Regions from separate parts of the Brevibacterium sp. FAM 27836 genome, predicted to be linked through region 3. Evidence: riboswitches for the same ligand, from Rfam matches in the RefSeq annotation. Region 3 holds a riboswitch; each other region holds the start of a gene.
What was found. Region 3 has a riboswitch for thiamine pyrophosphate ahead of thiM (hydroxyethylthiazole kinase). Riboswitches for the same ligand answer to the same signal wherever they lie in the genome.
Positions count from the first base shown of each region.

Region 1: it holds a riboswitch for thiamine pyrophosphate, as region 3 does, so the genes downstream of both, thiO (glycine oxidase ThiO) here and thiM (hydroxyethylthiazole kinase) in region 3, are expected to answer to the same signal.
Region 2: it holds a riboswitch for thiamine pyrophosphate, as region 3 does, so the genes downstream of both, thiM (hydroxyethylthiazole kinase) here and thiM (hydroxyethylthiazole kinase) in region 3, are expected to answer to the same signal.

Region 1 covers NZ_CP195711.1:259,475-270,034, reverse strand. The annotation lists gene ACSE4D_RS01290 (YrhK family protein) at 1-154, opposite strand, end outside; gene ACSE4D_RS01285 (hypothetical protein) at 259-1,041, shown strand; gene ACSE4D_RS01280 (VOC family protein) at 1,154-1,615, shown strand; gene ACSE4D_RS01275 (PepSY domain-containing protein) at 1,752-2,435, shown strand; gene ACSE4D_RS01270 (thymidine kinase) at 2,416-3,000, shown strand; gene ACSE4D_RS01265 (mismatch-specific DNA-glycosylase) at 3,059-3,703, opposite strand; gene ACSE4D_RS01260 (SRPBCC family protein) at 3,727-4,212, shown strand; gene moeB (molybdopterin-synthase adenylyltransferase MoeB) at 4,259-5,482, opposite strand; gene ACSE4D_RS01250 (thiazole synthase) at 5,479-6,246, opposite strand; gene thiS (sulfur carrier protein ThiS) at 6,248-6,589, opposite strand; gene thiO (glycine oxidase ThiO) at 6,582-7,709, opposite strand; TPP riboswitch at 7,699-7,802, opposite strand; gene thiE (thiamine phosphate synthase) at 7,814-8,497, shown strand; gene ACSE4D_RS01230 (2-dehydropantoate 2-reductase) at 8,494-9,441, shown strand; gene ACSE4D_RS01225 (histone deacetylase) at 9,395-9,970, opposite strand; gene ACSE4D_RS01220 (alpha-hydroxy acid oxidase) at 10,102-10,560, shown strand, end outside.
Region 2 covers NZ_CP195711.1:3,039,985-3,050,544, reverse strand. The annotation lists gene ACSE4D_RS13650 (ABC transporter ATP-binding protein) at 1-706, opposite strand, end outside; gene ACSE4D_RS13645 (ABC transporter permease) at 696-1,475, opposite strand; gene ACSE4D_RS13640 (ABC transporter substrate-binding protein) at 1,478-2,521, opposite strand; gene thiE (thiamine phosphate synthase) at 2,577-3,212, opposite strand; gene thiM (hydroxyethylthiazole kinase) at 3,209-4,033, opposite strand; TPP riboswitch at 4,122-4,217, opposite strand; TPP riboswitch at 4,654-4,752, shown strand; gene ACSE4D_RS13625 (NUDIX hydrolase) at 4,743-5,186, shown strand; gene ACSE4D_RS13620 (alpha/beta fold hydrolase) at 5,293-6,177, opposite strand; gene ACSE4D_RS13615 (CGNR zinc finger domain-containing protein) at 6,225-6,806, shown strand; gene secA2 (accessory Sec system translocase SecA2) at 6,997-9,336, opposite strand; gene ACSE4D_RS13605 (protein-tyrosine phosphatase family protein) at 9,609-10,055, opposite strand; gene ACSE4D_RS13600 (transcriptional regulator) at 10,066-10,560, opposite strand, start outside.
Region 3 covers NZ_CP195711.1:2,909,573-2,920,132, reverse strand. The annotation lists gene nadB (L-aspartate oxidase) at 1-1,624, shown strand, start outside; gene nadC (carboxylating nicotinate-nucleotide diphosphorylase) at 1,618-2,481, shown strand; gene ACSE4D_RS13065 (cysteine desulfurase family protein) at 2,483-3,661, shown strand; gene ACSE4D_RS13060 (hypothetical protein) at 3,765-3,980, shown strand; gene ACSE4D_RS13055 (DUF1648 domain-containing protein) at 4,039-4,566, shown strand; gene ACSE4D_RS13050 (TenA family protein) at 4,550-5,299, opposite strand; gene thiD (bifunctional hydroxymethylpyrimidine kinase/phosphomethylpyrimidine kinase) at 5,383-6,297, opposite strand; gene thiE (thiamine phosphate synthase) at 6,294-7,073, opposite strand; gene thiM (hydroxyethylthiazole kinase) at 7,070-7,984, opposite strand; TPP riboswitch at 7,972-8,104, opposite strand; gene ACSE4D_RS13030 (winged helix-turn-helix transcriptional regulator) at 8,192-8,656, opposite strand; gene ACSE4D_RS13025 (SRPBCC family protein) at 8,769-9,275, shown strand; gene ACSE4D_RS13020 (sugar ABC transporter permease) at 9,311-10,522, opposite strand; gene ACSE4D_RS13015 (ATP-binding cassette domain-containing protein) at 10,519-10,560, opposite strand, start outside.

The DNA of each region.
Region 1 (10,560 bases), 1.5 Mb from region 3:
ACGTGAGGGAGTCGGAGAAGAACATGAAGCTGCCGACGAGGAACCACACACCGATGAGCACATCATTGGAGATGCTGATGACCTGGTAGCGCTGCCGGATGACGAGCTCCTCACGCCCGATCCGCAGATGAATGTCCCGGTTGCTCTCAGCCATCGCGCTGTCCCCTCTCCATCGAATAGTCCTCTCAGCGAGCCTACTGGTGCAGTCGGCTGATCTGCGCAGAATCTCATGTCAGCAGCGACGTCTACCGTGAGGACATGGATCAGAACACGAACTCATTCGACGCTCTCTACAACGACGCGTACGAGCATCGACCGCTCATGCGCTGGGACGAGCTGCTCGCCTTCGTTCGCAGATTCCCTCAGCTGGCGGCTTTCAACGCTGCTCTCATCGCCCAACAGCGGCCCACTGCCACCTTCGTCGAGACCGAGGACGGATGGCGAGAACGATTCGGCCGAAGCGTCGAGGCCGACGCTACCTCTATGGTCATCCTCCATCCTTTCGGGCCGGTCCGTTTCGTCTACGACATCGCCGACACCACAGGGCCCGAACTGCCGACTGAAGTGTCCACCCCCTTCGCGGCGGTCGGTGCACCCACCTGGGACGGACTGCACCTCGTCGTTGCCACACTGCGCCGGAAGAACCTGCTTCCCGCGCACCTGCCGCAGACACGCAGCGCCAGCGTCATGCTCACCCGTCTCCTCACGGAATTGGCGCTCGTCTACAGCGGGCACCGCGGTTCGCGGCCCGAACTCGCCGTGAGCGCAGCCGACCCGCATGTCGAGCGGTCACAAGTGCGATTCGAAACCGAGTGCATCACCTGGCTCATCGCCGGGCGGATCGGGCTGCGGGCGGCAGCGACCGGTTCGCTCAAGGGCTACCTCAAACACGGTGAGCTCATGCCGCCGGTCTCCCGCGACCGTGTGCTGCACACGGTCAACGCGATCGAGCGTCTCTTCGGCGGGGCGCTCGCCTTCGGGACGGCCGTACGCCACGAAGTGCCGAGCCTGTTCGAACTCGACGAGCAGTTGGCGGTCTGACCTCGGGGACCGAAGCCGGCTTCCGAAGTTCGGGGCCGGACCCTGGTGTCAGGAGTTCGAAGAGCGCACAATAGGGTCGATGTCGGCTCGTTTCCACGATGAAGAGGACGCTATGAGCAGAACAGTCCAAGTCACTTTCGACTGCCACGATCCTGGCAGACTTGCCCGCTTCTGGGCCGAAGCCCTCGGCTACATCGTGCCGGGCCCGCCCGGGGTCCGACTCGGTGCCGACGACGACCCTCTCGACGCGTGGAAGGAGTTCCTCGCCGGCCTCGGAATCGAACTGCGGCCAGAGGACATGCGCGCCGCCATCGAGGACCCCGAGGGGACCGGCCCGCGCATCTTCTTCCAAACAGTGCCCGAAGCCAAGACGGTGAAGAACTGGATCCACCTCGACGTGCGTGCCGCGCCGGGACTCGACGGCGATGAACGAATGGATGCTTTGGAAGCCGAATGCTCCCGGCTGGTGGAGCTTGGGGGAGGTCGGCTTCGACGGGTCGATCCGGATCCGCCATTGGAATTCGGGTTCATCGTCATGGCCGACCCCGAGGGCAACGAATTCTGTCTCGACTGACCGCCTGTTCCCGGCCGGGATGGTCACATCGGGTTCTCTTCGGGAAGGGCACGTCGGACCGGATCCGCATGATGTGCAGATGAGACTTCTCTCAGAAACGTAGGGTCAGCCGCGGGCGACTGTTAGCGTGTGAAATATGAAGACGAATCGCATGGCAATGAGCACAGTGGCAGGACTCGCAGCACTCACTCTCGGCCTGGCCGGGTGTTCCGGAAGTGACTCCGGAGACGGAGCCGATGAGGCTCAGAATTCGCCCGCGGCCAGCGAATCGACCTCCGACAGCACCGCCGAGGACGCCGAGGACCAGGGCGAGGACACCGGCGATGACACGGATTCCGAGGAGGGCTCGAAGCAGGATTCGTCCGGGGACGGGCTGTCCGCCGATGCCGATCTGAGCAAGGACACCCCGGCAACCAGTGCCGAAGATGCGATCAAGACGGCGGAGAAGAAGGTCGGCGACGGCATCGTCCACGGCATCGAACTCGATTGGGACGAGAAGGACCAGGCGTGGCAGTACGAGGTGTCCATCCTCGACGGCAGCACCGATCATGACGTCGAGATCGACGCCGATTCCGGCAAGATCGTCAAACATGAGCAGGATTCCACCGACGACAAGGAGAAGGCCATCGATCTCAACGATCCGATGACCTTCGACGAAGCACTCGAGCTCGCCCAGAAGAAGGCATCCGGGAAACTCGTCGGCTGGAAGCTCGAATACGATGACAACATGAAGGAATTCCAGTTCGACTTCGACAAGGGCGGTGAAGAGACGGAGGTCACCGTCGACACCGAGACCAAGCGTGTCACCGTCGACGACTGATTTCGGCCGACTCGCGGTCATCGCCGGCCCCATGTTCTCCGGGAAGTCCGAAGAACTCATGCGCCGGGTCCGGCGGGCCACGATCGCTGGGACGAAGGTGCTCGTCGTCTCCCATTCCCTCGACACCCGAGTGGACATCGCGACGATCACCTCCCACATCGGGATGAATATCCCTGCCGTTCCCCTCGGCGAGGCTTCGGCCCTCACCGAGGCGGCCCGGGCCGCCGACTACGACCTCATCGCCATCGATGAGGCCCAGTTCTTCGGTCTCGAACTCATCCCCGTCGTCGATGATCTCCTCAGGAGGGGAATCGACGTCATCGTCGAAGGCCTGTGCGTGACCTTCGACGGGCAGCCGTTCGAACCGCTGCCGAGCTTCATGGCCTCAGCCGAAGACGTCCTCAGACTCACCGCAGTCTGCACGGTCTGCGGTCGTGACGCCGTCTTCCACCAGCGCACCGACTCGTCGGAGCTCGCTGCAACCGCCATCGACGCCCGGCACATCGGCGGATCGGACGCGTACGTCGCCCGGTGCCGCCAACATTTCACCGGCGCCCCACATTAGACCGCAGCCGGGGCCGGCGACCCCGGGCCGCCACGAGCCGCGACCGGTGCGACGGAACTCAGTCGTCGATGCTGTCCCAGACTTCGCGCCAGATCCGAGCGAGGTCGGCGACCTGATAGTGGGCGTTGAGACCGCTGGGCTGGGGCACCACATGCAAGGCGACCTCTCGGGGCCAGCCGTCGATGAGCGAGGTGTCCTGCCGACCGAACTGCGCCTTCGGCTGCCGGTAGCCGATCCGGAACGATGTGATGCCGGCGATCGCCACCGCACGCGGACGGATGTCAGCAAGCCGGTCGATGAGGTGAGTGGCACCATGACGCAGCTCCTCGCGGGAGAGCTCGTCGGCACGCACGGTGGCCCGCCCGATGAGATTGGTCAGACCGATGCCGCGGCGCAGCAGCTGCTGTTCATCGGCCGGGTCGAGTCCACGGGACGCATCGACGAGGTGGTCGGTCAGGCCCGCCTGATGCAGAGACGGCCAGAACCGGTTGCCGGGCCGAGCGAACGGGGCGTTGACCGCGGCCGTCCACAGACCCGGGTTGATGCCGACGATGAGCATCTTCAACCCGGAGGAATCGCCGGGCAGAATGTCATCGATCGCATTAGGATCATCCGTGGCGAACGCGGCGAGGTCGTCCTTCGTCGGTTTGCGACCGCCCAAGGGGGAGGGCCGACGGCTGCTGACACTGCTTTCCTCACTCACGTCTTTCACACTACCGTCGTATCATGAGCCACGAACATGTGCGACAGCGGGCCGGGGAATCCGCTCCATTCCATTTCGACGACCGGTGGACGGTCGAAGCCGGGAGAGAGTCCGTGTGGGCGGTCCTGGAGGAAGTCGAAGCCTGGCCGCAGTGGTGGCCGGGCCTGGCCGGAGCACACTGGTTCGAGGACCGAATCATCCCCGGCAGCCGGGCCGACATCCAGGTGCGCACGCCGGTCGGCATGTCTCTGTGCTTCACCATCGCCGCCGAACACGTCGACGCACCGAGGCGCATCAGTTTCAGCGCCCAAGGTGATCTGCGCGGCGAAGGACTGTGGACGCTGACGCCCCATGGCTCGTCCACGCACATCGATTCGCTGTGGTGTGTCACGACCACCCGCCCGGTCATCCGTGCGCTGCGGCCGCTGTCCGGGCTCATGCACGCACTCGTGATGCGAGCCGGTGAACGCGGTCTCCGTCGACGACTGTCCGGACGCGCCTGTGCGTGACTCAGGAGTGCCTGACGCGGGTGCGCCTGACTCGGGTGCGTCTGGCTCAGGAGAAGCGGCCGGCAGCGTCCTCGCCGGTCTCGTCCTGGACCGCCCAAGCGTCGATCCCGCCGGCCAGGGACCGCAGCCGCATCGCGGGCGGTGCGTCCTTCGTGAGCAGAGAGACTGCCTCGGCCGAACGCACCCCTGACTTGCAATGGACGACGACCTCGCGCCGGGCCGGCCCCTCGGCCGCAGAGTCGCACACCTCGGAGACGGCATCCCAGCCGTGTTCGCGGATCCGCTCCAAGGGCAGATGGAGACTGCCCGGGATGACTCTCAGCGCCCGCTCCCAGTCCTCCCGGACGTCGAGGAGCACCGTCGTGTCCCCGAGCGAGAGCAGCTCGGAAGGCTCGATCTCCTCCACTCCGGCCGCTGAGCCGTCGGCCGCGGCACTCGTGGATGCGGTGACAGCACAGGCGGCGGCCACCTCGGTGAGGTCGGTGACGGTCGGCCGATCGGGATCGGGGGAGAACCGCAGCGTCGAATACTCCCCGGCCAAAGCGTCATAGCGCAGCAGCCTGCCGATGAACGGTGTGCCGATGCCGCAGATGAGTTTGATCGCCTCGGTGGCCATCGCGGAACCGACGGTCCCGCACAGCACACCGAGCACCCCGCCCTCGGCGCAGTTGGGCACCGAATCAGGATCGGGGATGTCGGGGAACAGGTCGCGCAGCATCGGTCCGTGGCCGGGCACGAAGGTGCTCACCTGGCCGGAGAACCGGAAGATCGTGCCCCACACCAGCGGCGTGCCGGTGAGCTCAGCGGCATCATTGGACAGGTAGCGGGTGGCGAAGTTATCGGCCCCGTCGAGGACCACATCGTGTCCGGAGAAGAGGTCGAGCGCATTGTCCGGATTCAGACGGCCCTCGATCGTCCGGACGGTCAGATCCGGGTCGAGCCGGTGCAGTGCGGCGGCGGCCGATTCGACCTTCGACCGGCCCACATCGGCCGTGCCGTGGATGATCTGGCGCTGCAGATTCGAGGTCTCGACCACATCATCGTCGACGATCGTGATCGATCCGATCCCGGCCGCCGCCAGATAGTTGAGCACCGGGGAGCCGAGTCCGCCGGCACCGATGACCAGCACCGATGCGGCCCGCAGCCGCCGTTGACCCTCGAGTCCGAAACTCGGCAGGCTGAGGTGACGGGAGTAGCGTGCGATCTCCTCCGGTGACAGCGGTGGCCCGGGGGCCACCAGAGGAGCCAAGCGGGAGTCGGCTGCGGTCATCGTGATCCGACCATTCCGTCCAGCGGCGAGGACGCCAGCGCCAGCGGCCGCTTCGGGATGCGTCCGGCACCGGCGGCCAGATGTCCGGCCTCGACGGCCAGGGACATCGCCCGGGTCATCGCGTGCGCATCATGAGCGCGGGTGACCGCTGAGGCCAGAAGCACCGCGGTGCACCCGAGTTCCATCGCCAGGGCCGCATCGGAGGCGGTGCCGACACCGGCGTCGAGGATGATCGGCACCTCGGCCCGGTCGACGATGGTTTCGATATTGTGCGGGTTGAGGATGCCCAGTCCGCTGCCGATGGGCGCACCGGCGGGCATCACCGCCGCCACCCCTGCATCTTCGAGGCGTTTGGCCAGTGCAGGGTCGTCGTTCGTGTACGCGAAGACGGTGAAGCCGTCGAGGACGAGCTCCTCGGCGGCGGTGAAGAGTTCGATCGGATCCGGCAGCAGGGTGTCCTCATCGGCGATGACTTCGAGCTTCAGCCAATTCGTCTCAAGTGCCTCCCGGGCCAGCTGCGCCGTGAGCACAGCATCCCGGGCGGTATAGCATCCGGCCGTGTTCGGCAGGATGCGGATGCCCAAGCGGTCGAGCAGCTTGAATACCGAATCACGTGACTGCGCATCGAAGCGACGCATCGCCACAGTCGTCAGTTCCGTCCCCGACGCCTGCAGAGCGGCATCGAGGATGCTCAGCGAGCTCGCCCCTCCGGTGCCCATGACGAGCCGGGAGGTCATGTCCACACCATCGATCGTCCAGGTCATCTCAGCCTCCCTGCACCGCGGTGACGATGTCGACGGTGTGCCCGTCGGACAGAGTGAAGTCGGACCACATGCCGCGACGGATGACCTCGCCGTCGACGGCCACGGCGATGCCCAGTCGTCCTCCGTCGGCCGGGGTTCCGTCGCTGTGCAGCTGCCGTCCGGTGACCTCGGCGACGAGGTCGAGCGCCGAGGATGTGGTGAGCTCACGGCGTTCCCCGTTGAGAACGATGGACGGTGAATGGGCAGCTCGGGGTGTCGATGCGGATCGGGTCATATCGGGCTCCTCTTCGAAGTGATGATGGTCGGGGCTGAACAGGTGGCGGGTGAACACGGCATCAGGCATTCGACACCGGCGCCGCCTCGGAGAAACGATGTGGGGAGACGGAATCGAGGGCACCGTCGGGCAACCAGTCCGGGGAGATCCCGAGGGCGAGCTCGGCCCCCAACCGTCCGCCGAGAGGGGCGAGCAGAATTCCGTGACGGAAGTACCCGGTGCTCACGACACAGCCGTCGTCGGCACGGCCGATGAACGGCAGATCGTCGGGGGAGCCGGGGCGGGCCCGAGTCGTGACCTCGGTGATGTCACAGTCGAGGATGCCGGGGACGAGGCGCTGACCGTCCTGGAGCAGACGGTGCACAGCCCCGGCAGATGTGGCGGCCCGACCGTCCTCACGGGAACTGGCCCCGAGCACGATCTCACCGTCCGGACGCGGAACGAGGTAGACGGCCCGACCGTTGACCAAACCACGGATGGTGCGAGTGAGCAGGGGAGTGTGCTCGGCCTGGGCCCGTAACCGGAGCACATCACCCCACACCTGTCGCACGGGCAGGACCGGAGCACCGGTGATCGATGCGCTGCCGGTGCTCAGCACCACCTGGTCGGCCTCGAGACTGCGCCCGTCGGCCAGTCTGACTCCGATGGTCGTGTCGCCACGGCGAACCACCTCGGTGACTGTTTCTCGGACAAGCGTCTCCGTGGTCATCGACAGCAGCGCCGCGCTCAGTCGCCGGGGATCGACCGACCAGTCGTCGGGGATGTCCACGGCGCCGATGATCGAGGGGGCCAGAGAGGGCTCGACCGCCCGGGCCTTCGACCCGGAGATGAGTTCGGTGGTGAACCCGGCTGCCGACTGGGCCCCGCGCAGTTCCCGCAGGGTCTGCAGATCGGCCCGGTCGCCGGCGCACACGAGAGTCCCGGTGGAATTGAGCCCCAGCTCGGCTCCCGTTGCGCTCGCCACCTCGGCAGTGAACCCGGGGTACAACTCACCGGATGATCGCATCAGCGGATACAGGGGAGTCTGACCCCACACCACTTCGGCGGCCGGGGCGATCATCCCCGCCGCGGCATGGGAGGCTCCCTGGGCGGGGGCGGGATCGATGATGGTGACGACTGCACCGAGGCGGCGCAGATGCCAAGCCGTGGCCAGGCCGATGATTCCGGCGCCGACGACGATGACGTGCATGGATTCTCCCTCCGGCGGCATAACCCGCATCAGGTCTGACGGTCGGCTCTTACGCCCTCTCAGCCTCGTTGGGAGGCTCCCGCGAACTCCTCTACTCTATGACCATGACCACAGATATTCCACCGCGCACCGAAAGGCCCGGAACACTGCGGGCCCGACGGGAAGCCCAGTTGGCAGATTCCACGCTCTACCTGTGCACCGATGCCAGAGGCGACGAAGGGGATCTGCCCGACTTCCTTCGGGCCGCCTATGCCGGGGGAGTCGACATCATCCAACTTCGCGACAAGACCCTTGAGGCCAAAGCCGAGATCGCCGCCCTCGAAGTGCTGCGCGACATCGCCGCCGAACACGGAAAATTCTTCTCCGTCAACGACCGCGCCGATGTCGCACTCCTCACCGGAGCCGACGTCTTCCATGTCGGACAGGGTGACCTCACCAGCGCCCAGGCCCGCACCGTCCTCGGCCCCGACGTCATCCTCGGCCGCTCCACCCATTCCCTGGACCAGGCGCTCGCCGCCGAGGCGGATCCGGAGGTCGACTACTTCTGCGTCGGACCGGTGTGGGAGACGCCGACGAAACCCGGCCGACCGGCCGTGGGCAGGTCTCTGCTCACCGAGGTGGCCGCCTCGGTGAGCACACCCTGGTTCGCCATCGGCGGGATCGCGGCAGGACCGCGGCTGACGGCGATCCGGCAAGCGGGCGCGAACCGGGCGGTGGTCGTGCGTGCGATAACCTCGGCAGACGACCCCGCTGCGGCCGCACGGGAACTCAAGGAGGCGCTGGAATGACCGAGACGACGAATGCCCGACCCGACGGACCCGCGATCCTCATCGCCGGGGCCGGAGCCACCGGTGGGGCTTTCGGGTCCTACCTGCTCGAGGCCGGCCGCGACGTCACCTTCCTCCTCCGCGAGGCCAAGGCGGAGCGGATCCGCGCCGCCGGACTGAGCTTCGTCTCACCCGACGCAGACCGGACGAATTCCGTGAATGTGCTCACCGCGGCCGAACTCCACGAGGCTCCGCGTGCGTTCGACCTCGTCATCATCGCGGTCAAAGCCAATGGACTCGACTCGGTGCTCACCGACATCCGCCCTGCCGTCGGTCCGGAGACGAAGATCATCCCCTTCCTCAACGGCATGGCGCAGATCGATCGGCTGGCGGAGGACTACCCGGGGCAGGTGCTCGGCGGGCTCGTCAAGATCGTGGGCACGATCAAGGACGATGCGGTCCATCAGCTCACCGACCTGTCCGTGATGACGATCGGCGACCTCGACGGGACGGCGGTGCCCGCCCCGATCACCGCGGCTCTCGACGTGCCCGGGTACCGGCTGCAGGTCATCGACGGCATCATCGACGGGCTGTGGGAGAAGTGGGCTTTCATCGCTGCCGCCGGCGTCGTCACCTGCCTCTTCCGGGCCCCGGTGGGCGCGATCATGAGCGCCGGCGGACGTGATCAGGTGCTGCAGATCATCGACGAGATCGAAGCCGTGGCGACCGCCGCCGGGCACCCGGTGTCGGAGAAGTCGCACGCCGTGACGGTGAAGATGCTCACCGAGGAGGGGTCGGCGTTCACCTCATCCCTCTACCGGGACGTCACTGCGGGTCTGGACAGCGAAGCCGAGCACATCCTCGGCGATCTGGCTACGAAGGCCGCCGGGCTGGGAGTCCGGACCCCGCTGCTCGACCTCACGCTTGTGCAGCTGCGTGCAGGTGCAGCCCGGAAGCAGCACTGACCTCGGCCGCTCCCGTGCGCAGCATCGCCAGATAGGGTTCGCTGGGCTGAGTGTGCTCGATGTCAGCCGAACCATGCGAGGCAGTGAATGTGACCATCGGAACGTCGTCGAGCGTGTCGAGGACGATGAGAGTCTCATATCCGCCGGGGCCGACCGAATGCGAGGTACCGGCGGGCAGGTCGAACACGAGGCGCTCCAGCGGGGAATCGGCGGCCGGGGGCCGATTCATCTCTTGGGATGCGACATCGGCGAACTGTGCGGCGGTGATGAGATAGGCCTTGGCCGGAGTGGGGCCGGGCACGTGATGGTCGTAGAAGGCCATTCCGCCGCCCCAGACTCTCGAAGCTCCGGCGAAGTAGATCGTGCCAGGCAGTTCGATTCCGGCCTCGGCACGGGGCAGAGTCGTGTCCCGTGCTCCCGGATAGGTGACCTGGGCTCCGGGTGGTCGCCCGCCCTGCAGATAGCAGGCGAGCCGATCACGAGCCATGTTCGAACCGTAGCTGACGTACCACACATGCGTTTGAGACATCACCTCCATGATGCCATCTCCGCCCCGCAGCGCGTGGAACCGGGCGGCGCGGTTCGCATCGCGGTCGGCCCGGCCGGAGCCGAGACTCCGTGCCTAGACTGGCGGTTCCGCGATCGTGAGCTAGGAGAGAGATGAAGCGTCGATTCCCCGACATCAGAGAGCTTGCCCCGCTGCTGCAGTTCGAGCCGCCCCGGTTCGATCGCGTCGCGGCCAGACTCGAATCCGCCGCCGATATCTGGGACCTTCGCCGCATCGCGAAACGGGTGACGCCGACGGCGCCCTTCGACTACGTCGACGGAGGTGCGCTCGACGAGCACACGCTGCGCAAGAATCGCCAGGTCTTCGCCGACGTCGAACTCCTCCCGCGGATTCTGCATGGAGTCGACGTTCCGAACACATCGACGACGATCGCCGGTCAGGACACTGCGCTGCCATTCGGCATCGCCCCGACCGGCTACACGCGGATGATGCATTCCGAGGGGGAGATCGGGGGAGTTCGCGCCGCGGCGAAGGCCGACATTCCCTTCTCCCTCTCAACAATGGGCACGCGGTCGATCGAGGAGGTCGCGCAGGCGGCACCCGGATCGACG
Region 2 (10,560 bases), 130 kb from region 3:
CGATGCCACGCGGCCTGGGAAGTGCGACATCGATCACCATGCGCACGGAGGCTGGGCGTGGGGTGAGTACGACGACGCGGTCGGAGAGCAGGATCGCCTCGCGAACGTCGTGTGTGATGAGCAGGGCGGTCCAGTCGTGCTCGATCCAGACCTGCTGCAGCCAGGCCTGCAGCTCCTGCTTGGTGAGCGCATCGAGCGCACCGAAGGGTTCGTCGAGCAGCAGGGTCTGCTGTTGCTGCACCACGGTGCGCAGCAGCGCCGCGCGCTGCCGCATCCCGCCGGACAGTTCGAACGGCAGAGCATCCTCGAACCCCGAGAGGCCGAAGCGAGGGAACCACTCGCGTACCTGTTGCTGAGCAGCACGGCGCTTGATCCCTTGCACTTCGAGGCCGAGTGCGGCGTTCTCGGCGATGCTGCGCCAGGGAAAGAGGAGATCCTTCTGGGGCATGTAGGCGGCGTGGTTGCAGGATCCAGCCGCTTCTCGTCCGTCGACTCGGATGCTACCCGAAGTGGCCTGGTCGAGGCCGGCGATGATGTTGAACAGGGTGCTCTTGCCGCACCCGGACGGCCCGATGATCGAGACGAGCTCGCCTGGTGACACGTGGAGCGAGACGGCGTCGAGCACACGACGGGTCTGACCGCGTCGCAGTTGGAACTCGCGGGTGATCTCGTCGAGTTCGAGGCGGGGCGCGGTTTCAGCGCTCATTCGCCGCCCTCCTTTCCTTCAGGTGCCAGGGGATGACGAGCCGTTCGATGAGGTAGGTGGAGAGGTAGAGGGTGATGCTGACGAGTGCCGTGACGGCGACTGCGGCGAGCACGAGGTCGGTGCGGAACGCGTTCTTCTGCACGCTCATGTAGATTCCAAGCCCTTCTTTCGCGCCGACGTATTCGGCGAAGATCGCCCCGATCACCGCGTAGGTGATCCCGATTCTGAGCGAGGTGAAGAACAATGGGAGTGCCGAGGGGAGCCTGACGAGCAAGAACTCGCGGATCCTCCCCGCCCCCATGCTGCGCAGCAGTGCGGAGGCTTCCCGGTCTGTGTGTGCGAAGCCTTCGACGAGGCCGATCGTGATCGGGAAGAAGGTGACGAGGGCGACCACGAGGATCTTCGGTAGCAGCCCGAATCCGAACCAGATGATCATGAGCGGCGCGATCGCGATGACAGGGATGGTCTGCGAGGCGACCAGCAGAGGGATGAGGCCTCGGCGCATGAGCGGTGAGAAGTCGATGGCGATCGCGATTATCCATGCGCACACCAGGGAGACGCCGAAGCCGACCGCTGTCACGCTGAGCGTGGCCGCGGCGTGATCGACGATCGCGGCGCGGTGCTCCCATCCCGACTCCGCGACACGGGACGGGGCGGGGAGCACCTGCGGGCGCGCCCCGGTCAGGTGCACGGCCGCCTCCCACACTGCGACGAGCACGGTGAGGAAGACGAGCGGCACCCACAGGTTCGCCCAGGAGCGCGCCCGCACGATCAGTCCTGCAGGTACTCGTTCGTGAAGAACTCCGACCAGTCCGGCTGCTCGTCGAGCGGCTTCCCGTCGCGGTCGGTGAGCAGCCCTGTATCGAAGAGGAACTCGCCCAGCTCGCTCCAGTGCTCCTCGGTCTGCAGGCCGAAGTCGCCGTTCTCATCGAGCATGTAGCCTTCGGAGAGCATCTGCTGCCCTGCGACCAGCAGGTCCAGCTCGGTGAGCAGACCGGAGTTCTCCTCCTGCAGGATCTCCGCCGTCGCCTCCGGATCGGCGATCGAGTCCTCATATCCTCGGGCCAGCGCCTGCACGAAGTCGCGCGCCACATCGGGGTTCTCCTCGAGCCAAGTACCGTTGCCGACGACGATCACCTGATAGGCGTCGGGGAACCCGTAGTCGGTGTAGGCGAAGTTCTTCAGCTCGATCCCGCGCTGCTCAGCCTCGACGCCCTCCACCGCGACGAACGGAACGGTGAAGTCCACGTCCCCCGAATAGAGCGCCTCGTATGCGCTCGTGCCGAGCACGACAGTCTCGAAGTCGCCTTGACCGCCTGCGGCCTGCACGACACCCTGCATGGTGATCGTTTCGGCGGGGTTGTCGAAGCCGCCGAAGACGAGACCGTCGAGGTCTGCGGGGCTAGTGATGTCGTCGCGGTCGCCGAGCACAGCGACCTCGGTCGCCCACGTCTGCTGCACGGCGAGCACCGATGTGAGGTCGGCGCCGGAGGCGATCGACATGGAGGCGGTGTCCTGGAAGCTGATACCGAACTCCGCCTGACCAGCGTCGACGAGCACCTCGGGGTTGCTGTTGTTGAACGGCAGGATCTCGACATCGATGCCGGCGTCTTCGAAGTACCCCTCGTGCAGGGCCACGTACAGGCCAGTATGGTTCACGTTCGGGGTCCAGTCGAGCGCGAAACGCACGGTCGTGCGCTGATCATCGGCCGGGGCATCGTTGTCGGTGCCGGCGCAGCCGGTGAGGACGACGGTGGTGAGCGCGATTGCGCTGGCTGCGGTCAATGCGCGTCGGAATCTGGGTGAGATGGTCACGGTTCTCCATGTTCTGTTCGGGGAATGAGGTTTGGGAATCAGGGGCGGTTCGTGCTCAGCCCCAGGCCCGCACGAATCGGCGCGCGGTCGCCTTGGGGTCTTCGGCGGCGCAGATCGCGGAGACGATGGCAGCCCCTGCGGCGCCGTCGTCGCGCAGCCGGGCGATATCGTCTATACCGATGCCGCCGATCGCGACCGAGGGCACCGACGCCGCGGCCGCCAGGCGTCGAAAGCCGTCGAACCCCAGCGCCGGAGGATGGTCCGGCTTGGTGGCCGTGGGGCGGATCACGCCGATGCCGAGGTAGTCCACAGTGCCTTCGGGTAAATGCGTCACCGCTGCGAGGTGCTCGTCACTGTTCGCTGTCAGGCCGATCACGGCATCGGGGCCGAACTCGTCGCGCGCCGATCGCACGGCGGGGTCACCCTGCCCAAGATGCACCCCGTCGACCGGGATGCCGCGTTCTCTCGCTGCTATCGCGACATCGAGCCGGTCGTTGACCAGCAGCAGCGCGCGGCCCTGGATCGCTTCCGCCAGACGTTCGAGCTCACGCAGATGTGCATCGAAGCCGGCATGCTTGTCGCGCAGCTGTACGGTGCGCACCCCGCCATCGACGGCTGCCCGCACGGTCTCCGCCACGCCCCGTTCACCGCAGAGCGCACGATCGGTCACCAGGTAGATGCCGAGGTTCACGCCCCACCGCCCGGCGCCGTCTCGGCGCGCACCTGCTCCGACGCGCTCACCTCCGCTGCGCTGATCGCGTACAGCGCGTCGAGCAGACGGGCAGCGAACGACCCGGGCCCCGCCGTCTCTGCAGCGGCCCGCTCAGCGGCGATCCCGTACACGACATGCGCAGCAGCCACCGCCTCGACCGGTGAGAACTCACCACGGATGGCAGCGAATGCCGCGATCAGCGCACCCAGCGCGCACCCACCGCCGGTGATCTTCGTCAGCGGCAGATCGCCGTTTGAAACCCGGAGGATGCGCTCACCGTCGGTGACCAGATCCACCGGCCCAGACACCGCCACGACTGTGCGCAGGTCTCTCGCCAACCGCATCGCGATCGGTGCGGCCGCCTCGGTCTCATCCGCACTTTCGACGCCCTTGCCACCCGTTCCGGCCCCCGCGAGCGCGAGGATCTCGGAGGCGTTGCCCCGGATCGCGAACGGGTGCTGGGCGGCGAGCTTCTCGGCGAGAGCTGTCCGGATGGGCAGCGACCCGATCGCGACCGGATCGAGCACCCACGGCGTGCCCGCATCGTTCGCCACGGCGACCGCTTCCTCGGACGCCGCACGCTGCTCCGGGATCGGCGTTCCCAGATTCACCAACAGGCCCCCGGCGACACGGGCGAACGGTCCGGCCTCGCCGACGATGTCGACCATCGCCGGTGCCGCGCCGATGGCCAGCAAGGTGTTCGCGGTGAAGTTCGTGACCACCGAGTTAGTGATGCACTGCACCAACGGGGTCTGCGCCCTCAGCTCACCGAGCAGAACCGCGGATGATGAGACAGACATGAACTCTCGCTTTCTTCCACTGCGAAAGAAAGTCGATCACCATGACGGCACGCCGAAAGCGGACACCTGGATCGGTATCTCGAACGCGCTGAAGTCATCCGGACATTCCCTTCGCCAGTACGAACTGGATCAGGTTCGACGGGTGTGATCTCAGCCGCTGGGTGCGGCACCCCGTGTCACTGCCCACTACCCTAACGCATTCGGCCACAACTGGGAGCACTCCCGTGGAACGCTAGGGCCGCCGATGGTCAGGAGCACGGCAGATCCTGGCGGGGGCTGTCGACGGTGATTCGCCGACACTGAACCAGATCGGTGCAGCCCACGGTGTCAGGGACCATATAGAAAGATCAAATACCAACACGGGCAGCCGACCACGGCCCCATCCTGGTACAAAACCATGCGGTCGGCAGGAGCACGGAGACGCTGAGGACTACCAGCCTCTGAGGGGCTCCGGGTGAGATCGGCCGGCGGCATCGGCGCCCTCCACTCCTGCTGCACGGAACCCGCACCTCCGTCAGTACACGAAAAAAGCGGCGGGAGTGAACGCAAGACCTCGGATAAACGTTCCCTCGCAAAGAGCCAGCGACCGATGAGCAGCACAAATCCTCGGTAGACTGGTGTGACGTGACACGGGGTGCTGCACGGGATCTGCGGCTGAGATCACACCCGTCGAACCTGCTCTAGTTCGAACTAGCGAAGGAATGTCCAAGTGAGTGCTTCCACCTCTCCGTCCCGTCCGATCGTCGCGACGATCGCAGCAGTCATCCGTGGCGGCGACGTGCTGCTGGTGCGTCGCGCGAACCCGCCAGATGTCGGGCGGTGGGGCTTCCCTGGGGGGAAAATCGAAACCGGCGAAACAATTCAGCAAGCCGCCCTACGCGAGTTGCATGAGGAAACCGGCGTGCACGGTGAGGCACGCGAGGTGTTCACCGCTGTCGATGCCTTCCATCACGACGACTCCGGCACCCTCCTCCAGCACTTCGTCCTCGTCGCGGTGCGGTGCGACTGGCGAACCGGGGTACCCGTGGCAGCTGATGACGCGCTGGAAGCACGCTGGTTTTCAATCGAAGACCTCGAACACGGAGACCTTGCACTCAGTCTTGATGTGCGCGAAGTTGCCGAGACTGCCTTCCGGCTCGCGCAAAGCTCTTGAACTATCTCAATACGTTTGAATGATACCGAACGACGGAAAGAGGACAACTACTTTTGGAACCGCACGGGGTTCCTGGTAGATGCAGTGCGACACAATGCGGGTTCTGTCAGTTGATCGTTTCGTGACGATCCCAGAAGTCTCGCAGTCGCATAGCGAGAGATTCAGGGCGTTCTTCCGGTACGAAATGCCCGCAGTTCTCGATGATGCCACCTTCAAGGAGAGACGTGCTATCTCGGGTTTCTTCGACGTAGTCTCTCCACTTACTCAGCACTGGAGCTTGGGCCGCGAGCCCGTGATCTCCCCAAAGGGCCAACGTGGGAACGGTGACCCGGTACCCCACCTGATGGTCGTGTTCATCGTGATCGAGGTCTTCCCAGGTCGCTCGGTAGTCCTCGAATCCCGCATGCATTGCGCCCGGTTGCTTGAAGGACTCGATGTAGTGACCGATCATCGGTTCGAGACGGTCGCGCCGCAGTGTCCATCGATGGAATAAATAGCGAAGATACTCTTCTTCCCGACCAGATGTCATTGCCTCGGGGAGGTCGTGCTGCATATGGAAGAGCCAGTGGAAAAATCCGGCCGCCGTCGCGGTATCGGATTGGAACATCGCATGCGTGGGCACGACATCCAAGACCGCGAGCGTCCTGATCCGGTCAGCCTGGTCGAGCGCGAACCTGTGCGCTACTCGTGCCCCACGGTCGTGGCCGACCACATGGGAACGTTCGACGTCGAGTGCGTCGAGAAGTTCCACGATGTCGGCAGCCATGCGACGTTTGGAGTACCCGCCCTGGGGCTTGTCGCTGAGCCCGTAGCTGCGCAGATCGGGGGCGATGACCCGATAGGCGTCTGGCAGGAGCGGGGTGAGCTGATCCCAGCAGGCTGAGGTTTGCGGCCAGCCATGCAGGAGCACGACCGTCGGAGCATTCGGGTCAGTGTTCCCTGACAGCGTGTAGTGCAGGCGAATCGAAGGCAAGCTCAGAACATCAATCACAATTCGATACTAACCGCATAAAAGGGTTAGCTCATAGAATGAGGTCTGTGACTGCATCACAGCGTTTCGAGCCTTGGCTGTTCTACGGCGGATCAGTGGCGCTCGATTTCGTCAACACACTGCGAGACCGGGCTACGACGCCCCGCGAGACACTGACCTCCCCGGAAACACTGAGGGTGTGGGCAGGGCAAGCCCGGCTCGTTCCACCTGAATCTGGGTTCGGCGTCGAGACCTCCATCACGGACCAGGATCTGAGCGACTGCCTTGATCTGCGTGAGAGTATTGATGCCTTGCTTGTCCCTCAAACAGCGCTGCATTCGCGGCACATTTTGCTGGTCAACCGATGGGCTGCTGCGGCTCCGCGTCAGGAGATTGACGAATCAGACCCTGAGTTGGTCATAACCAAAATGGCATCGATAGAGAACGTGTTTGGAGTGCTCGCGGCAGATGCAATCTCGATTATTGCCCAAGGAGAACAGTCACGGATCAAGGTGTGTTCGCACCAGAGGTGCGGAATACGTTTTATCGATCGGTCACGCTCGCAGCAGCGCCTCTGGTGTTCCATGCAACGATGCGGCAACCGCGCTAAGGTCGCCCGCCATGCCGCCGGGCGAGACAACAAGTCTTAGCTCAGGCTGTCGGTAAGGTTGTGAACAGAAAGCACCGATCAGGACCGTGTTACTTTTGCAGGCCCACGGGGTTCCTTCCTCGGTGTAATACCGCGTCAACGGTGTCGAGAGAGAGCGGTCGTCATCGATCGCGTCGGTGAGCGCGCCAAGCTTCGCTGGCGGAGTAGCGGACGGTGGTTGGGGCTGGCGGTCAGGTGTACGTGATCGACGGTGGTCTGCCGCCCCTGATGAAGTTTCCGAGGTAGGCGACCACGCGGTCTGCTTCGGAGCCGAATGGGTTGTCGGTGACCATGTACGTCCAGGTCGATGACGGGCGGCGCAGGCCGAGATCGCCGAGGGTTGTGGCGTCGTCGGGTGCGTTGTCGAGAACCCGCCGGACTGCTGCGAGGGCGTCGGGGCCGAGGCTGCGGAACGAGTCGCCGGCGATTCGATTGAACTCGTCCAGCGGGTTCTGCCTACCCAGAACTCGCAGGTGGATGCCCTCGCGGACGGCGGCGAGGTGGTTCAGGTGATCGGTCCAGGCGCGGTCGAGCTGGTAAAGCACGACTTCCGTGGCGAGGCGGCGACGTTGCGCCGCCCATGCGCCCGCCCGGCCGGGAGCATCCGTGAAGACCTGCTGGAGGTAGTCATCGAGCGCGTCGGGTTCGGTGAGGAGGCGTTCGCGGGTATCCAGGATCGCCTGTCGATGCTGGTCGGTCATGGTGTGGTAGCTGCGGGTGGTGCGGTGCAGCTGCAGCAATTTGCCCTCGGCGACGCGCTGCGAGTGCTCGTAGAGACGCGCGAACTTCCGGTCGCCGATGAGCCCGTCTGGGGCGATGGAGCGGGGCTGGTCGCTGATGCGGAGCTGTTCGGTCACCACGTCGTCTTCGAGGCTGGTGTAGAACACGGACCTGCCGGGGTCGCCTTGCCTGCCCGACCTGCCGCGCAGTTGCCGGTCGAGGCGGGCCGAGTCGTATCGTCCGAGCCCGATGACGAGCAGGCCGCCGGTCTCGGCAGCTCCTGGACCGAGTTGGATGTCGACGCCTCGGCCGGCCATCTGTGTGGACACGGTGACCGCACCGTGCTCGCCGGCGCGGGCGATGATTTCAGCCTCGGCAGCGTCGTTCTTCGCGTTGAGTACCCGCGCTTCGACACCCAGCTCGGCGAGCAATCGGGCGAAGCGCTCAGAATCGGCCACGCTGCCGGTACCGATGAGCACCGGCTGTCCCGCATCATGGGCTGCACGCACGGCGTCGGCTGCGGCGGTGTCGCGTTGCTCGACGGTGGCGAACAGCCGGTCTGCGGCGTCCTCGCGGATGCAGGGGCGGTGGGTGGGGATGACCCCGGTCTTGATGTCGAGGTCTTCGGCGAGGCGCTCGGCCGCTTCGAGGGCGGTGCCGCTCATCCCGGTGAGGGTCCGATAGCCGCGGGCGACTGTCTCCACGAGCACCTGGTCGAGGATCTCAGCTTGCCCGGTCACCTCCAGTCCCTCTTTGCGCTCGATGGCGGCGTGGAGACCGTCCGGCCAACGCTGACGATCCGCGACCCGGCCACGGGCATCGTTGACCAGCTGCACCCGTCCATCGGTGACGAGGTAATGCACGTCGCGTTCGACCAGCGCGTGCGCGTGCAGTGCGACATGCGCCGCCGTCAACAGTTCGACATGCTCCTGCGCATATAGGTCATCGATGCCGAGCGCCGATTCGACACGAGCGATACCTGCCTCGGTGAACGCGACGCTGCGCCGGTCGCCCTCGACCTGATAGTGCTCCTCCTCGGTCAGTTCCGCGATGACCTGCGCCAAAGATGCTTCTTCTGGTTGCGGGTCGGCGTCGCCGGCGATCACCAGCGGCACCATCGCGTCATCGAGCAGCACGGCGTCGATCTCATCGACCACCGCGGCGTCCAATCCCGGCACCAGCCGCCGTGCCTCGGGGAGGCGCTGGCGGTCGCGCAGCAGATCGAACCCGATCTGGTGCACCGTCGCGTACACGACGTCAGCCCGGTACGCTTCGGAGCGATCCGGCTGACCCATTCCGTCGACGACCGCAGCGCAGGTTAGGCCGAACGCGGAGAACAACGGTTCTCCGGCATCGGCGTCTCGGCCCGCCAGGTAGTCGTTTGCCGAAAGCACGTGCACGCGCCGGCCGGCCGCGGCGAGACCGGCGGACACGAGGAACCCGACCAGCGTCTTGCCCTCGCCCGTGGCCATATCGACTACCCGGCCGCGTAGCATGCTCACGGCGGCGAGCAGCTGCACCTCGAACGGCTCCAACCCCAGCCGACGCCGCGCCACCTCACTCGCCACGCCGAGAAAGCGCGCCAGCTCGTCATCATCGTCCAAACTGATCGACACGGACCCAGCCGAACGTCTCAGAAGATCGTCGTCAGTGAAGCAACGCAGCGACGCGCGCTGGGAGACGATGCCCTCGACCAGCGACGCATACGTGCGCAGGTTCGCCGTGCCAGGATCCTGGCGGAAACGACTCACCCACCTCAGAGGGCGCTGCCACCACGCCCCCTGTTCACGCAACGGCTCGGGTCCGACCATCACCTCACGCTACCTGACCACCCTGACCGGGATCAGGGAACAGCTACTGGCACGGACTCGGCTCGACCTCGCTCAAGCCGCCTCCTGGAAGCGGTAAGTCCGCATCCGAGTAGGCTGAGCAGCGCAGAATCAGGCCAATCAGGACGCTCGTACTTTTGCAGGACTACGGGGTGTCTTTCTCTGTGTATAGACGGTTCAGTATCGATCGCATTATGTTAATCGGGGTCGTTCGCCTTTGCTGTCGCCATGATGAAAGCAGAAATGAGTAGTGATTATGTTCTCAATTGCGAGGAGACGTTGCCGATCCAGCGTCGTTGTTCCGGGGTTTCCACCGCTTGCGGATGGTAGTTCTTTCTTACCCAGGCCACGGCGGCATTGGCGGGTACCCCACCGATGATGGCGAGCGCGGCTAAGGCCGTTCCCGTTCGGCCTATGCCGCCGTCGCAGGCGATCTCGACCCGTTCGATTGCGGCTCGTTCGTACGCCTCATGGAGTGCTGCGACGGCGTCAGCCGTGGAGGTCGGGAGGGAGAAGTCCTGCCATAGAACCCAGCGGTGTGGCCAGAGATCGATACGCGGGGCGCGTCCCAGGAGATAGAACCCGAACTGAGGATCGAGTCCGTTGGGAAGCGGCGCGAGTAGGCCACGCCCTCGAACCCGGCGGCCATCGGGAAACTCAACCACGCCGTTACCGGTTTCCCATGTCTCGATCGCGTTCATGTCGCGGTGCCTATGCTTCATTTCGTCGGTCGATACAGAGGGTTGCGACGAGGTCTTCGTGGAGTTGGAACCAGACGCGGTGGCAGGAGTCGATGTCGGTCTTGTCGATCCAGTCAAGTTCCCCGCTCATGGCCCTGCGTAACGCCAACTCGTACCGCGCGACGTAGCCGTCGAACCTTGCGAGAACGGCAGATAGATTCTCGATCAAAGGAGCAAGTTCCGTTCCGAGGGCCGTCAGTTCTTCGAGAACCCGCCCATCCCATGCGCGATCGAAATGATCATTGGGCGCGAACTGATGCGTTTCGGTCGGTTTGATCTGCCAGTCGGTGACCGCTCGCAACAAGCGAGCGTTGAGCGGGAGGAAGACCCGGTAGGTGGACGCAACTACGCCATCGGGGTCGGCGCTCACGCGCTCTGCCGCGAGTTGGCGCTCGTTCTCCGCCTTGCCAAAGTCGGTGAGCGACCACCCATCGAGGTCGGCGAACGCGACGTGCTGCACCCACCC
Region 3 (10,560 bases):
CGTCATCATCGCCGGCTCCGGGATCGCCGGTCTCACCTGCGCCCTGCGTCTGGCCGGCCGCCACGAGGTCACCGTGGTCACGAAGGGCAGCCTCGGTGAGTCGAACACCGCGTGGGCGCAGGGCGGGATCGCCGGGGTCGTCGGCCCCGATGACACCGTCACCTCCCATGTGGCCGATACGCTCACCGCCGGTGCCGGGCACTGCATCGACGAGGCCGTCGAGGTGCTGTGCTCCTCCGGTGCCGATGCGCTGTTCACTCTCGCGGCCGCCGGTGTCGAGTTCGACCGGGACGAGACCGGAGCCTGGGCGCGCGGCATGGAAGGCGCCCATTCCTTCGCCCGCATCTTCCACGCCGGCGGGGACGCCACCGGCCGTGAGATCGCCTCCGCGCTCACGGCCGCCACCCGCGCCGAGGCGGCCGCCGGGCGGCTCCGCCTGCTCGAAGACACCATGCTCGTCGACATCTCCACGACCGGCGAGCGCGAGGGCTGCCCCATCCGCGCCTCCGGAATCACCGTGCTTCGGGACGGACGTCTCGAACGACTGAGCGCCGATGCCGTCGTACTCGCCACCGGCGGTGCCGGGCAGCTCTTCGCCCACACGACGAACCCGGATGCGGCGACCGGTGACGGCCTGGCCGCAGCCCTCCGTGCCGGCGCCGAGGCCCGTGACCTCGAGTTCTTCCAGTTCCATCCCACCGCTCTGGCCGGTCCCGGGTTCCTCATCTCCGAAGCCGTCCGCGGCGCCGGTGCCCTCCTCCTCGACGAGCAGGCCCGCCGGTTCATGCCGGAGATCGACAAGCGGGCCGAGCTCGCCTCCCGTGATGTCGTCGCCCTCGCCCTGCACCGACGGTCGGCCGCTCAGCACGGTCGGCCCTGCGTCCTCGATGCCCGGGCCGTCTCCGAGGCGGCCGCCCGGTTCCCGAGCATCACCGCCGGCCTCGCCGCTCATGGTCTCGATCTGTCCCGAGACCTCATTCCGGTCACCCCGGCCGCTCACTACTTCATGGGCGGGGTGAGCACCGATCTCGAGGGGCGAACGACCCTCGCGGGCCTCTTCGCCGTGGGCGAGGTCGCCTGCACCGGGGCCCACGGCGCGAACCGCCTGGCCTCGAACTCGCTGCTCGAAGGCGCGGTCTTCGGCGCTCGCACGGCCGATGCGATCGACACGGATCGCCCCAGCGCCGTCGGGTCCGCAGAACACCGGCCCGGCCTCCCCCGCCTCGCCGGCCTCACTCGCCCCGAGTTGCAGGCTCTGACCTGGGATCATCTGGGCGTGGAGCGCACCGCGGGCGGCCTGCGCACGCTGCTCGGCCGCCTCGGCGAGGTCTCTCGGGACCGGGCCGGCACGGTGAACCGCGAGCACGAAGTGTTCGCCCCCGGAGTGGAGATCACCGCCGACCCACGCCGGCACACCACGATCGTCGAGCGCATCGAAACCGCGAATCTCACTCTCATCGCCGAGCACATGGCTCATCATGCGCTGGCACGTGAACACAGCCTCGGGGCGCATACTCGCACCGATGCCCCGCTCTCGAGCCCGGCGCCCGGCGTCGCCCGGCCCACCGGTGCCGCCACAGACCCGACCCCGCCCCGCCTGCTTGAGGAGGCCGCCGCATGCTGACCGCCGCGACCATCGATTCCGCGCTCCGCCTCGCCCTGGATGAGGACGCCCCCTGGGGCGACATCACCGGGGAGGCCTTCATCCCGGCCGGCGCCGCGGCTCGGGCCGATCTGCGGGCACGCGAGGACGGGGTGCTCGCCGGCATCGACGTCTTCGCCCGCGCCTTCACCCTCGTCGATCCGTCCGTCGCGATCGACCTGCACGCCGCCGACGGTGATGCCTTCACGGCCGGTGAGGTGCTCGCCACGGTCTCCGGCCCTGCCAGAGCGGTGCTGCAGGCCGAGCGGATCGCCCTGAACTTCTGCCAACGGATGAGCGGAATCGCGTCTGTCACCAGGCGCTTCGTCGATGCCGCCGGTGGTCGGGCGCGGATCGTCGACACCCGCAAGACCACTCCGGGCCTGCGGGCGTTCGAGAAGCATGCGGTGGTCTGCGGCGGCGGGCACAACCACCGGTTCGGGCTCTCCGATGCGGTCATGGCCAAGGACAATCATCTCGCCGTCCTCACCGGCGAGGGACTCAGCGTCGCCGAGGCGATCCGGCAGGCCCGCACCCGCCTGCCGCACACGACGAGGATCGAGGTCGAGGTCGATCGCCTCGACCAGGTGCCCGCGGTGCTCGAGGGAGGGGCGGACATCATCATGCTCGACAACTTCACCCCGGCTCAGCTGCGCGAGGGAGTCGAACTCATCAGCGGTCGCGCCGTCGTCGAGGCCAGCGGCAACGTCACTCTCGACACGATCCCTGAGATCGCCGCCACCGGGGTCGACGTCATCTCATCCGGGGCGCTGACGCACAGTGTCCGCTCGATCGATCTCGGTCTCGACCTCGTGCTGACGAATCCTGCGGGGAACTGAGATGAGCCGACGCCTCTACCTCGACACCGCGGCCGCGGCTCCCGTGCGGCGGGAGGCCCTCGAGGCAGCCTGGCCGTACCTGGCCGGTGCCTTCGGCAACCCGTCGAGCCACCACGAATTCGGGCGCGGGCCCGCCGAGGCCCTCGCCGATGCCCGGTCCCGCGTCGCCGCGGTCCTGGGGATGCGGGCCACCGACATCACCTTCACCAGCGGCGGCACGGAAGCGGACAATCTCGCGATCCTCGGCATCGCCCTCGGCGCACAGACGCAGGGCCAGTCGGACGGGACCCCACGGCCGCCTCGGCGACATATCGTCACCTCGGCGATCGAGCACGAGGCGGTGCTCGCCTCGGCGGAGTTCCTCTCTCGCGTCCACGGCTTCACCATCACCGAGGTGGACCTGCACCCCGATGGGACCGTGACGCCCGAGGCCCTGGCCGAGTCCATCCGTCCGGACACCACGCTGGTGAGCCTCGGCTACGCGAACAACGAGATCGGAACGGTCGCTGACATCCCGGCTCTCGCCGCGGCCGCGCACGAGGCGGGTGCCCGTTTCCACACGGATGCGGTGCAGGCCGCCGGGTGGCTGCCGCTGTCCGGACTCGGCGTCGATGCGCTCACGCTGGCCGGGCACAAGGTCGGGGCGCCGAAGGGCATCGGAGTGGCCGCGATCCGCGCCCGCGTTCCCGTCGAACCGCTCATCCACGGCGGCGGGCAGGAGGCGGGACGCCGTTCGGGCACGGAGAACGTGGCCCTTGCCGTCGCCTTCGCCACCGCCTTCGAACTCGCCGAGGCGGAGCGGACCGAAGCCGCCGCCCGTGTCCGAGCCATCCGCGATGAGTTCATCGCCGCGATCCTGGCAGCGGTTCCGGGCGCCTTCCTCACCGGCAGTCCGGACGCACGGACACCGAACCACGCGTCGTTCTGCTTCTCGAACACCTCCGGGGAGGCCGTCCTCCTCGAACTCGAGCGCCTCGGTGTCACGGCATCGAGCGGATCGGCCTGCGCGGTCGGGTCCGATGAGGCCTCGCATGTGCTCACTGCGCTGGGCATCGAGGCCGACGTCGCGCAGACCAGCGTCCGCTTCACCTTCCCATCGACCATCACAGCGGACCAGGGTCGGGCCGCTGCCCTGGCTGTCGCAGAAGCCGCCGAGAGCCTCGCCGTCAGCTACACGTGATTGTGTCCACTCTCACACTCACCAGGCGAGACGCCCCTATCATTATCTGCTCGTCGGGGAGAAAATAGGATCACGCATTCGTACCGGGTGTGAGGGGGCCACCATGGATCTGCTGATTCTATTCATGATTGCCGTGATGTTCTCGACGATCGTGTTCTTCATCGGGCGATACGCCTGCCCGAGACATGATCGCGTCCCTCTCATGGAGGTCGACCACGTGCTCCTGTGGACCACGCTGCGCCGCGGATGGCATGCGCTCGGGTCGTTCGGACCGATCACCCATTACCCTGAGGATCCTTCGGGTTCGGCTCGCGCCTGAGTTGTCGCTCGCGCCTGCCGCTGATCGACAGGACTGTCCCTGTTGTTAGAGTGACAGGGTGACGTCCTCCTCTCCGAATCCGCGCCGGTCCCCGATGGGCGAGTTCGCTGCGCTCGTGTTCGCGGTCGTCTCGGTCCTCGTGTTCATCGGTTTCGCCGTCTGGTTCTGGGTTCAGGCTCCGGACACCGTCGCGAGCCACTTCGATTCCTCGGGACAGCCCGACGACTGGTCGTCGAAGGCGGGCACGCTGGGCTGGCTCGTGCCGATCGGCGTCGGTCTTCCCCTGCTCTTTTCGAGCCGCTGGATCTGGGAGAAGCTTCCGAGTTCCATCATCAACATCCCGTTCAAGGACTACTGGCTGAACAGCGGCGAGCACACCTACCTCTATGACTGCCTCATGCAGTTCATGCGCATCACCGGCGGCGCCCTGGCACTGCTGCTGACGTCGGTGCTTGTGATGATCATGCGCGAAGGGCGCGGGGCGACGATGCCGACGGGGATGACGTTCATTCCCACAGGCGTCTTCCTCATCATCACCGCCGCGGCTCTCATCAACCTCGTCCGCCGGCTCAGCCCGCCGAGGTGAGCCCGCCCTGCGGCAGGAAGACGGAGGCGTCCCAGTTCTGCATCGCGTGTGCCGAGGCCCAGAAGTGCAGTTCGTAGACACATGCCTGTTCGAACGCCGCCCGCATCCGTGCCGCCTCCTCGTCCGGGGCCTTCGCGAGTTCCTGTTCGAGGATGACCACGGCATGACGGGTCGATTCGTCGAACTCCGGTGAGTCATAGGTCTGCACCCAGGTCCGGTACGGGTGGTCATCGGCCATCTGACCGGCCTGCTCGACGAGCACCTTGCCCATGTGGGCGTATACCCAGAAGCACGGCAGCACTCCGGCGACGCCTTCGCCGTAGGAGCGGCTGGCGGCCGTGGCGATGAGGAACGAGACGTAGCCGAGCGCCGTCGGTGAGGCCTTGGCGCCCGCGCTGCCGCCGGTGAGTTCAGCATGTGCGGCCGCCAGTCGCGAATCGGCGAGCAGCTCTTCGTGCATGCCTTCCTCGACCGTGATCGCCTCGGCTGCCGAGCCGGCCCAGAAGCGTGACTCGTCGCGGTCGACGGTCTTTGCGGCGAGGAAGGACATCGCCTTCGCGTAGCCGTTGAGGTAGATGCCGTCCTGGATGATGTAGTTCGTGAACGCCGTGACGTCGAGGCTGCCGTCGGCGAGCTGGGCGAGGAACGGCAGGTCTTCGATCTGTTCGATGATGGGGCGGACACGGTCCCAGAGCTGAGCGGTCTGGGGTCCGGCAGAGAAATCGACGGTCATGGGAACTCCTATGTACTCGTGTGACGTGCGGTTGTGATTCGTGTTGGTCAGATGGGGTGCCCGACCGTGCGGTGAGCGGTCGGTCAGGAAGGCTGCCCGCGGACGATGTCGACCTGATGGTCGACGGGTCCGTGTGCCCCATCCGAGTCGAGGCTGACCTGCCAGCCCGCGGCCGAGCTGAGAGCCCGGGCGAGGAAATCCAGGGCATTGCTGACAGCATCGCCGAGGAGCTCGGACCCGATCTCGGGGGTGCCGGTCACGGCCGCTCCCGCGCCCCCGTTCGCCGATGCTGCGCGTTCACGGCCGAGGACGGCCACCTCGGCGGTGATTGCGGCCGAGAGGGTGCACCCGGTTCCGTGCGTGTTCGCGGTAGCCACGCGGGGGTGGGTGAACTCGCGGACCGAACCGTCCCGGGTGGCGAGGATGTCGGTGACGTCTCCGTCGCTGCCGTGCCCGCCCTTGAGGAGGACGGCGCCGGGCCCACGTTCGAGCAGGCGAAGCGCCTGGTCACGCATCTGGTCGGGGGTCTGCGCTTCGGGTTCGTCCTCGGACAGGAGCAGGGCCGCCTCGGGGAGGTTGGGAGTGATGAGGTCGGCCACGGGCAGCAGGTGGGTGCGGACCGCGTCGACGGCGTCAGACTCGAGGAGGCGATGGCCCGAGGTCGCGATCATTACCGGATCGACGGTGTAGAAGCCCAGCAGGCCTTCGGCGGCGCGGGCGACGACGAGGTCGACGAGGGATCGGCCGCCGAGCATCCCGGACTTCGCGGCGTCGACGGGCATGTCTTCGAGCACGGAGTCGAACTGGTCGGCGACGAAGTCATCGTCGATCGGGTAGACCCGAGACACCCCGTGCGTGTTCTGGGCGAGGAGGGCGGTGATGACGCTCGTGCCCAGGGTCTTGCGCGCGGTGAAGGTCTTGAGGTCGGCGTGGACTCCGGCTCCCCCGCTGGGGTCGGTGCCGGCGATGGTCAGGGTGATCGGCGGGCGCGTGCTCATGCCTGGCCGCCGGCGGTGCTGCCTGCGCTGTCCGCGCGGCCGTCGTGATCGCGTCCCGCGAATGCAGACAGCAGGTCTTCGGCGGCGGCCTTCGGATCATCGGCCAGGCAGATCGCCGAGACCACGCAGATCCCGATCAGCCCGCGTCCGCTCAGGTCAGGAGCTCGGTCGGCGGTGATTCCGCCGATCGCCACGGCGGGGATGCCGGCCTCTGCGACCAGTTCGCCGAGGCGGTCGGGTCCGATGCCGTCGGGTGCGTCGGCCTTCGTCGTGGTGTCATAGACCGGACCGATGCCGACGAGGTCGACGACGCCGGTGGCCCGGGCGGCGGCGAATTCGGCGCTGGTGGCGGCCGAGAGACCGATGAGCGGCGCCTCCCCCACAGCGGCGCGCACCTCGGTGACGGTGGTGTCGGTCTGGCCGACGTGGATGTGGATGGTCTCGCCCTCGTCGATGAGGCGGCGGGCCACCTCGACGCGATCGTTGAGGACGACGGGCACGATGCGGTCGGTGCCGCGGGTGGCGGTGTCGACGGCGGCGATGACCTGACGGGCGAGCGAGTAGAACTCGCCGTCATCGATGTCTTTGTCGCGGACCTGGACGATGCCGACTCCCCCGGAGACCGCGGCCTGGACCGTCTCGGCAACGGTGCGACCGGCCGCCTCACACTGGGCGGAGTCGGTGACGAGGTAGAGGCGGGTGTCGATGCCGACGAAGCGGTCGGTGTCAGCCGCGTTGCACAGATCGTCGGTGATGTGCGCGGATCCGGCGGTCATGCCCGCGCGCCTTCGTCCGCGGCGAGTGCGTCGAGGCTGACCCTGGCATGTGCGAGCCGGTCGCCGTCGACGCTGTGGAGTGCGTCGAGGAAGTTCACCGAGTAGCTGCCCGGTCCTTTGGCTCCCTCGGCGGCGTCTTCGCCGGCGACCGCGAAGTGGGCGTGGGCGGCGACGACGGCTTCGAACCTCGCCGAGGCGGCCTCACCGCTCGTGGTGTGTTCCGATGCGTTCACCGCCGAGGCGTCGGCGTCGGGATCGGCGAGTCCACCGCGGGCGGCGGCGAGGTAGGCGGCGGTGACGGCTCCGAGCGAGCAGCCGGTGCCGATGACCAGCGGCATGTATTCGTGGCCGCCGGCGATGCGGGCGACATGGTCGGCGCCGTCGATGTGGGCGACGATCGCGTCCGTGGGTCCGGAGACTGCGACGATCGCCCCGGTTTCTCGGGCCAGCTTCGCGGCGGCGGGAAGGACCGCATCGACGTCATCGGTGGAGTCGACTCCGCGTCCGCCGAGGCCGACTCCGGCCAGCGCGGCGATCTCGGAGGCATTGCCGCGGATGGCGGTCGGGTGGTCGGCGGCGGCACGACGGATGCGGGAAGTGCGGAAGTCGACGGCCCCGACGCTCACCGGATCGAGGACCCAGGGCTTGCTGGCCGCGTTGGCGACGTCGATGGCGGCATCGGCGGCGAGCAGCTGGTGGTTCGAGGCGGTGCCGAAGTTGATGAGGACGCCGCTGGCGATGCCGGCGAACTGCCCGGCGTCGGCTTCGTGGTCGAGCATCGCCGGGGAGGCACCGATGGCCAGGAGCACGTTGGCGCTGAATTGCTGCACGACGGTGTTCGTGATGCATTGGATGAGTGGATTGCTTGCACGCAGTCGCGCATTGGCAGAACGCAGGTCGAAGTCAACCATGACGATCCCTTCGCTAGTATGGCCCAGATCAGGTTCGATGGGTGTTCTCTCAGCCTCGCCGAACTCCGCGTGGACTTCTCGGCCCGAGCGGAACGTCATGAGGCACCCCATGTCATTGGCTTCGACTCTATCAGCCCCGTCGGACACGGGCGACCCCTCAGCTCCACCCCGGCACCTGCCAGCACCCATTCGTATCGGGTGCCTGTGTCAGTCAGTTCGGTGCGACCACTTCTCCTCCGGCATGCCCGGACCCTTCGAGGCGGTGACGGCGTCAGGTTCCTCACCACAGGCATCGCAGCGGATCGAACTATGCACCTCACCCGAGCAGTCATCGTGCCGGTAGATGATCGGCCGCCCGGCAGGGGCTTGCCAACGATCGCCCCAGTCGGTGAACGCGATGAGCACTCCGCGCAGATCACGCCCCTTGTCGGTGAGATGGTATTCGACCCCGCCGGACCCCGAGTCCCGGGACATGATCCCCGCCTCGACGAAGCCATCGAGCCTGGTCGTGAGCACATTGGTCGCCACTCCGAGCCGTTTCTGGAAGTCACCGAAGCGGGTGACTCCCGCGAACAGCGCATTCCTGATGATCAGCAGGCTCCACCGTTCGCCGACGATCTCGAGCGAGCGCGCAATGGAACACACTTCGTTGTCATACGTTCTGCCCAGCATGAGAATGATTCTACCTTGATACTTGCATGATGAAATCAGGCGTGGGATCATCACTTCACCAACTTGTTTGATACAAGTTGCGATCGGCAGACAACGGCAAAGGAGCCTCGCCATGACCACAGCACATCCCACATCTACGCCCGACGCAATGTCATCGTCGGATTTCACCTTCACCTATGAGGTGCCGCAGTCACCGCAGGAGGTCTACGCCGCCGTGACGAATGTGCGGGGCTGGTGGTCGCAGCGCATCGACGGCGCGACCGACCGCCTCGGCGAATTCGTCTATACGGTGCCGCAGATCCACACCACTCGCGTGCAGGTCACCGAACTCGTCCCCGGCGAACGCGTCGTTTGGAGGATCCTCGACAATCGTTTCGGAGCGGGTGAGGACGTCGATGAATGGGCCGGGACGACCGTGCGCTTCGACATCGAACCGGCCGGCTCCGGTGCCCAGCTGACCTTCACCCATGTGGGGCTGACCCCGATGCTGGCCTGCCATGAGGGCTGCGCACAGGGGTGGACGCGCAATGCCCACGACAGCCTTCACCGGCTCATCACCACGGGCGCGGGAGACCCGATCACTCCGGCAGTCGAAGCGAGTCTGCTCTCCGACGCCTGACCGCCGGACCATACCCGAGGACGGACGGCTCTCGGCTAACCGCGGCCGACGTACCTCTGGCCGCGGCGGCTGAGTGCGTCGATGACGACGGCGGTGAGCAGGACGAGCGCGGTGATGATCTGCTGCGCATCGGAGTTGAAGCCGATGAGGTAGAGGCCGTTGTTGATGGCGCCGACGACCAGCGCACCGAGCACGGCCGCCCACGCGGTTCCGCGGCCGCCGAAGAGCGAGGTGCCGCCGATGACGGCTGCGGCGATCGCGTTGAGCAGGTCCTGCGTGCTCACCAGCGTCGATCCGGCGTTCGTCGTCACACCGGTTTTGACGAAGCCGAAGAGCGCTGCGAGCACGCCGGCGGCCATGAATACGCTGATGCGCACCCAGGTCACTCGGATGCCGGCGCGTCGGGCCGCCTCGACCTTGCCGCCGACGGCGTAGATCGAACGGCCGTAACGGGTCTTGCGCAGCACGAGATCGATGCCGATGGCGATGACCATCATGAGGAAGAACGGCATCGCCAGGCCGAAGTCCTGGTTGACGAGGACGAGGAACCCGAACACGATCGCGGTCAGCAGCACGATGCGCACGATCACCGAGGTCCAGCTCGGTGCATTGAGTCCCTCGCGGTGACGGCGCAGTTTCGAGTAGATGATGCCTGCTCCGAAGCCGATGATCGCGATCGCCCCGAACACATAGGCCCAGACCGCCGGGAAGTAGTAGCTGGCGAAATCGAAGGCGAAGGTGTCCGACATCGACAGGTTCTTCTGTGTACCCAGGGTCGTCAGCGTCAGACCGGTGAAGGCGAGCAGGCCGGCCAAGGTCACGACGAAGGCTGGGATGCCGACGACGGCGAAGAACCATCCCTGGATCGCACCGACGACGAGGCCGAGCAGCAGCATGATGATCAGCGCGATCGCCGGCGGCACACCCTGCCTGACCACGAGCACACCGAGCAGGGAGGCGGCCAGGCCGCCGAGCTGCGCAAGCGAGAGGTCGATCTCGCCGAGCAGCAGGATGAGGTTGATGCCCAGTGCCAGGATCGCGAGGAATGCGACCTGCGTCGAGAGGTTGACGAGGTTGGCCGGGGAGATGAAATTGCTGTCGGCGGTCTGGAAGACGATGACGATGACGACGAGGGCGAGGATGACCGGGAATGACCCGAGCTGGCCCTCTTTGACGCGGCGGATGAATGTGCTGACGATGCCTTCGGACGAGATCCGCTCATCGGTGATGAAGGAATTGCGGGTCATCGACGCTCACCCCTTCGTGCTGCGCGTTTGGTCACAAC